3 regions of the Zoogloea oryzae genome follow, and region 3 is predicted to be linked to each of the others. Evidence: predicted binding sites of a transcription regulator. Region 3 holds the regulator's gene; each other region holds the start of a gene.
The links. The regulator HrcA, encoded in region 3, represses chaperone genes, less so after heat shock. The targets are predictions, from matches to a motif close to TNTTAGCACTCNNNGNCNNNGAGTGCTAANA.
Positions count from the first base shown of each region.

Region 1 (2,265 bases), on a different contig from region 3:
GCAGGCTCGGGCTCGGCGGCGTGGAGGCCGGCGGCAAGCGCCACCAGCACGGCTTCGTCGCACACCGGGCAGACGCGGTAATAGGCGCCGGGGCCGGTGGCGAAATCCATCGATGCGGGATCGACCGGGCTGTGGCAGTGGGGGCAGATGAAGCGCGGCATGGTGAAACCTTTGAAACCCTCTTTAAGCTGTAATAATATACAGCCAATGCCGGATTTCAAGCTCGGCGTGCAGTCGCCCATGCGAATCCCGTCAGGGCGCGCCGCGAGCGGGCGGATCGTCGCCCCAGTCGGCAAACCAGTCGGTCAGCGGGCGAGTTTCGCCCAGGGCGGCGAGCCGGCGGTCCACGGCGTCGTGGTTGCCCCACACCACCCCGGCCAGTTCGCCTGCGGCTTCCTGCTTCTCGATGTCGTGGCAGTACAGGCCCTTGTCGCGCTCGATGTAGAAGCCGTAGGTGCGGCAGGCCACCGGACGGCTGAGATACACCGGGCAGGCGCCGCTGGCCTCGTCCAGCATCGGGCAGACCACCGGGCGCGCCGCACCATCGGCCAGCGCGGCCACGCGGCGGCGGATTTCGTCCAACTGGGCGGGCGGCAGCGCGACCAGCCCGTCCCGCAGCAGCGCCCATTCGGCGGCGGTGAGGCTGGGCACGCTGGCGAGGCGCCGGCAGCAGGTGTCGCAGCCCTTGGCGCACAGCCAGTCGGGTTGCCCGGCGCGGATCATTCCGACCCGCTGGTCGATGTCGTCGTGAAGCTGGATGAGTTCGGCGGTGTGGTGCACGGTTCGTCCTCGGGGCTGGCGCGGGCGGCGCCTCAGGTAGCGACGGGAAGATAACAGCGCGGGCCGCGACGGGCCAGCGGGCGAAGCACCACCGCGGCATGCAGTCCGCCCCGCAGCGGCCGTAAACAACGGGCGCGGGCGTCGCCCGTGCGGTATGGAAAATCCCCTGCCGCGGAACCAATCGCCCCCTTAGCACTCACAGGCAGGGAGTGCTAACATCTGGGTGAAGGAGGTTGTTACTGATGTCCCATACCTTGTCGTTTCCCGTCCCGTCCGCGGTTGGCAGCCTGGATCAATACATCCAGAGCGTGAATCGCATCCCGCTGCTGACCGAGAAGGAAGAATCCGACCTCGCCCACAGCTTCCGGGAGAACGAGGATCTGGATGCGGCGCGCAAGCTGGTCATGTCCCACTTGCGGCTGGTGGTTGCCATTGCCCGGGGTTACCTCGGCTACGGCCTGCCCCACGCCGACCTCATCCAGGAAGGCAACGTCGGCCTGATGAAGGCCGTGAAGCGCTTCGACCCGGACCGCGGCGTGCGGCTGGTGTCCTTCGCGATCCACTGGATCAAGGCCGAGATCCACGAATACATCGTCAAGAACTGGCGGCTGGTCAAGATCGCCACCACCAAGGCGCAGCGCAAGCTGTTCTTCAACCTGCGCGGCCTGAAGGCGAGCAGCAGCACGCTGCAGGGCGAGGAAGTCCGCACCATCGCCGAGCAGCTCGGGGTCAAGCCCGAGGAAGTGCGCGAGATGGAAACCCGCCTGTCCGGCGGCGACGTGGCGCTCGAATCCGGCCCCGAAGACGAAGAGGAGCGCTTCGCGCCCATCGCCTACCTGGCCGACCCGCACGCCGAGCCGTCCGAGGTGATCGCCCAACGCGAGTACGCCCGCCTGCAGGATAGCGGGCTGCATGAGGCCCTGGCCGCGCTGGATGACCGCAGCCGCACCATCGTCCAGCGCCGCTGGCTGGCCGAAGGCGACGCCGCCACCCTGCACGAGCTGGCCGCCGAATATGGCGTGTCCGCCGAGCGCATCCGCCAGATCGAAGCCAAGGCGATGCAGAAGATGCGCACCCAGCTGGTGGCGCTGGCCTGATCCAGGCGCAGGCAACGGTAAAAAGGGCGACCTCCGGGTCGCCCTTTTGTTTTCTGTCCTCACCCGGCAAGAACCGGATAGGCACAGATTGACCAGATTGAAAATTCGACAGGTACAGATTTCAGGTCGGGTTACTTGCCCGCCAGCAGCTTGCGGATGTCGCCGGCGATCACCTCGGGCTTCTCGCCGTGCTTCACGTAGAGCCGCAACCGGCCCTGGGGATCGAACACGTAGGTGCCGGTGGAGTGATCGACGGTGTAGGCCTTGCCGCTCACGTCGCCCTGCTTCTGGTAGAAGACCTTGAAATCCTTGGCCACCGCGGCGGTGGTCGCCGCATCGCCGAGCAGGCCGACGAAGCGCGGATCGAAGGCGGGCACGTACTGGGCCA
Region 1 covers NZ_BSPX01000069.1:11,848-14,112, forward strand. The annotation lists gene QQK25_RS18035 (hypothetical protein) at 1-161, opposite strand, end outside; gene QQK25_RS18040 (YkgJ family cysteine cluster protein) at 253-780, opposite strand; gene rpoH (RNA polymerase sigma factor RpoH) at 1,023-1,877, shown strand; gene QQK25_RS18050 (SCO family protein) at 2,009-2,265, opposite strand, start outside.
Region 1: the regulator HrcA is predicted to act here: its motif matches at 968-998, upstream of rpoH (RNA polymerase sigma factor RpoH).

Region 2 (2,265 bases), on a different contig from region 3:
AGGTCACGGATGTTGGAGATCTTCTTGTCGAAGAGCAGGACGAACGGGTTGTCGAGGACGGCAACCTGCTTGTCGGGGTTGTTGATGAAGTACGGGGACAGGTAGCCGCGGTCGAACTGCATGCCTTCGACGACGTCGAGTTCGTTCTGCAGGGACTTGCCGTCTTCAACGGTGATGACGCCTTCCTTGCCGACCTTTTCCATCGCGTTGGCGATGATGTCGCCGATGGAGGAATCGCTGTTGGCGGAGATGGAGCCGACCTGGGCGATTTCCTTGTTGGTGGAGCAGGGCTTGGAGAGCTTCTTCAGCTCTTCCAGGGTGGCGACGACAGCCTTGTCGATGCCGCGCTTCAGGTCCATCGGGTTCATGCCGGCGGCGACGAACTTCATGCCTTCGCGGACGATGGACTGGGCCAGCACGGTGGCGGTGGTGGTGCCGTCACCGGCGATGTCGGAGGTCTTGGAAGCGACTTCCTTGACCATCTGGGCGCCCATGTTGGCGAACTTGTCCTTCAGTTCGATTTCCTTGGCGACGGAGACGCCGTCCTTGGTGACGGTCGGGGCGCCGAAGGAGCGCTCGAGCACCACGTTGCGGCCCTTCGGGCCCAGGGTCACCTTGACCGCGTCGGCCAGGACGTTGATGCCTTCGACCATGCGGGCACGGGCGGAATCGCCAAACTTGACTTCTTTAGCTGCCATTGTGTGTTTCTCCGGAATTCTTTAAATGAGGTTGAAAGACGCAGACGGCGAGGCTCAGGCCTCCAGCACGCCCATGATGTCTTCTTCGCGCATCACCAGCAGTTCCTGACCATCGACCTTGACGGTCTGGCCAGCGTACTTGCCGAACAGGACGCGGTCGCCAACCTTGACATCCATCTTGCGCACTTCGCCGCTCTCGAGGATCTTGCCGTTGCCGACAGCCAGCACTTCGCCCTGATCGGGCTTCTCGCCGGCGGAGTCGGGGATGACGATGCCGCTGGAGGTGGTGCGCTCAGCTTCAACACGCTTGACGATCACGCGATCATGCAAGGGACGGATTTTCATGTAGAGATCTCCTGCTTGGTTCAATCCGGGCCGGAGCCCGCCAGAAAAAAACTTGGCCAGCAATCGGGTACTGGCATCGGGGTGGCGGAAGGCTGTTAGCACTCACCGCCGACGAGTGCTAATAATAGGGTCGGGTGTGGCGCATTTCAAGTGTGGCGATTTGTATTTTTTTCGTTCGCCCGCTCAGAACCCGATCCTGAGCGCCAGCCGCAGGGTGCGCGGCTCCAGCGGATGCACCAGCCGGCCGTCGATGCCGCCACCGCAAGCGCCGCTGGCCGATTCGCTGCGGGTGCAGGCGCCGCCCCAGTATTCGATGTCGTTGGCCTTGCGGTCGAACAGGTTGAGCACGTCGAGGGAGAGCTGGCTGCCGGGCGCCAGCCGATAGCCGACCCGCAGGTTGGCCATCCAGAAGGGCGTGGATTTCTCGCGCCCGGTCTCTTCGAGCGGATAGGCGCCCAGGTAGCGCAGGCGCGCGCCGGCAAACCAGCGTCCGCCGGGGTCCAGCGCCGCCCCCACCGACGCCACCACCGGGATCGCGTTGGGCACGCGGGTGCCGCCGTTGTCCGGATTGGCCTCGCGGAAGCGCGCCTGCGACAGGGCCAGCGACGTATCGACGCTGATCCCGGCGGGCAGCGCCAGCTCGTTGGACCACTCCAGCCCGTGGCGGCGCGACGCGCCCTTGGGCTCGGTGACGCCCTCGTCGCCGATGAACACCAGCTCGGAGGCCAGCGCCATCTGCCACACCGACACGCTGGTCTGCCAGCCCGGCAGCGGCGTGCTGCGCAGGCCCAGCTCGGCGCCCCGGGCGCGCACCAGCAGCGGCACCCGGCTGATCGCGCTGCCGTCGGCCGGATTGGTGGTGCTGGTGGCGCCGCGGGCATCGTTGCTGTGGAAGCCCTGCCCCCAGTTGGCGTAGAACTCGGTGGGCGCGGGCAGCGCGAAGGGGCCCAGCACCACGCCCAGCTTGGGGCTGGTCTGACCGGCGCGGGCCTTGCCGCCGTTGGCGAGGTTGAACTCGCCGCCGGTGGCGGTGACGCGAGCATCCACCTCGTCGTGCCGCAGGCCTAGGGTGCTGCGCAGCCAGGGCTGCCACTGGGTGCGCGCCTCGACGAACAGCGCCGCGGCGGTCTCGGTGATCTTGTCCTGGCGCACGGTGGCGCTGCGCTGGCGGTCTTCCGTGGAATACAGGCCGACGCTGCGGATGCGGTCCTGGCGCCACTGG
Region 2 covers NZ_BSPX01000007.1:1,695-3,959, reverse strand. The annotation lists gene groL (chaperonin GroEL) at 1-698, opposite strand, end outside; gene QQK25_RS04070 (co-chaperone GroES) at 753-1,043, opposite strand; gene QQK25_RS04065 (TonB-dependent receptor) at 1,227-2,265, opposite strand, start outside.
Region 2: the regulator HrcA is predicted to act here: its motif matches at 1,137-1,167, upstream of QQK25_RS04070 (co-chaperone GroES).

Region 3 (2,265 bases):
GGAAAGCTGCGCACGTAGCGGATTTCCGGCAGGTTGCGCCAGTGGCGCAGGCAGTCGGCGACCTCGTCGATCACCGTGGCGGTGGTGCTGGCGGCGTACTGGGGGTAGAGCGGCACCACGAGGATGCGCGTGCAGCCGGCGGCGCGCATGGCGTCGAGCTGGGTGCGGATCGACGGCTGGCCGTAGCGCATCGCCCATTCGACGACGAGATCCCGCTCGCCCGCATTGGCGAAAAAGCCCTTCAGGAGCTTGGCCTGCTTCTCGGTGTGGGCCTTGAGGGGCGAGCCTTCGTCCGTCCACACGCTGGCGTACTTGGCGGCCGACTTGGCCGGACGGGTGCGCAGGATGATGCCGTGGAGGATCGGCCACCACACGAAGCGTGGGATCTCCACGACCCGCGGGTCGGACAGGAACTGTCGCAGATACGGGCGCAGGGCGGCCGCCGTGGGGGCGGTGGGGGTGCCGAGATTGACCAGCAGGATGCCGGTACGCGGCGCCTTGCCGTGGGTGTGCGCTGGCGCTTGCCAGAATCGGGTCATCGGGGAGCTTTCAGGTTCAGTTTTGCCCGGAGAGGGCGCTTGAAATGAGGCGGGCGGTGACGTCCACGATCGGGATCACCCGTTCGTAGGCCATCCGGGTGGGGCCGATCACGCCGACCGAGCCGACCAGCTGGCCGTCCACCTCGTAGGGAGCGGTGACGACGCTGCAGTCGTCCAGCGGGCTAAGGCCGCTCTCGCCACCGATGAAAATCTGCACGCCCTGGGCGCGGTTGGAGATGTCGAGGAGCTGCATCAGCCCGGTCTTCTGCTCGAAGAGCTTGAAGAGCTCACGCAGGCGGGCCATGTTCGACGACAGATCCTCGGCATCGAGCAGGTTGGTTTCGCCCGAGATTACGTAGGTGCTGCGGGTTTCCTCCAGCGCCTCGCTGCCGGCTTCGACGGCCGCGCTCATCAGCTCGGTCATGTCGGTGCGCAGCTGCTTGAGCTCGTCCTGGATGCGGGTGCGGATCTCGTCGAAGGCGAGGCCCGCGAAGTGCTGGTTGAGGTAGTTGGCGGCGGTGACGAGCTCCGACGGGCTGTAGGCGCGCTTGGTAAACAGGATGCGGTTCTGCACGTCGCCGGCGCTGGTGACAAGGATCAGCAGGATGCGGGTGTCGGACAGGCTGACGAACTCGATCTGGCGGATCCTCGGCACGTCCTGCTTGGGCGAGACGACGACGCCGGCGAAGTGGGTGAGGCCCGACAGCAGCTGGGAGGCGGCATTGAGCACGCGCTGGGGCTCGCCGGGCTGGATCTGGCCCTGGAGTTCATGGAGCTGGCCGGTGCCGATGGGCTGTACGGTGAGCAGGCTGTCCACAAAAAAACGATAGCCCAGGGGCGTGGGAATCCGCCCGGCGGAGGTGTGCGGGCTGGTGATGAAGCCCAGCTCCTCCAGGTCGGACATCACGTTGCGCACCGTGGCCGGCGACAGTTGCAGGCCCGAATAGCGCGACAGGGCCCGCGACCCGACGGGCTGGCCTTCGGCGATGTAATGCTCCACCAGGGTCTTCAGGAGGATTTGCGAGCGTTGGTCGAGACGGGTCATGGCGGCAGATGGATGGTTCCCGGCGATTCTAAGAGAAGGCCTGCGTTCATGAGAAGCAGGAGCACGCGGCAGAATGTGGTTTAATCAATGCATGACCTGCGAGTTCAAGACTATCGCACTGATCGGCAAGTATCAGAGCCCTGAAGTGGCCGAGGCGGTGCTTCGGCTGGCCAATTATTTGCGCGGCCTCGGCATTGCCGTGTTGATCGAGCAGGGAACCGCGAGTTCCACCGGTCTCACGGCGGGTTTCACGGTGGCGAGCTACGACGAGATCGGTGCCAGGGCGGATCTGGCCGTGGTGCTCGGCGGTGACGGCACCCTGCTCAACAGCGCCTGCCGGCTCGCTGCTTATAACGTGCCGCTGGCGGGCGTCAATCAGGGCCGGCTGGGCTTTCTCACCGACATCTCCCGCGAGGTCGCCCTCGACAAGATCGGCGAGATCCTCCAGGGCCGCTACACCGAAGAATCCCGCATCCTGCTCGACGCCGAAGTGCTGCGCGGCGGGCAACGGGTGTTCCATACGGTGGCCCTCAACGACGTGGTGGTCAACAAGGGTGAGCTGGGCCGGATGATCGAATTCGACCTGCGTGTCGACGGCGAGTTCGTCTACACCCAGCGCTCCGACGGCATGATCGTCTCGACCCCCACCGGATCGACGGCCTACGCGCTGTCGGCCAACGG
Region 3 covers NZ_BSPX01000015.1:11,066-13,330, forward strand. The annotation lists gene hemH (ferrochelatase) at 1-539, opposite strand, end outside; gene hrcA (heat-inducible transcriptional repressor HrcA) at 556-1,584, opposite strand; gene QQK25_RS06935 (NAD kinase) at 1,676-2,265, shown strand, end outside.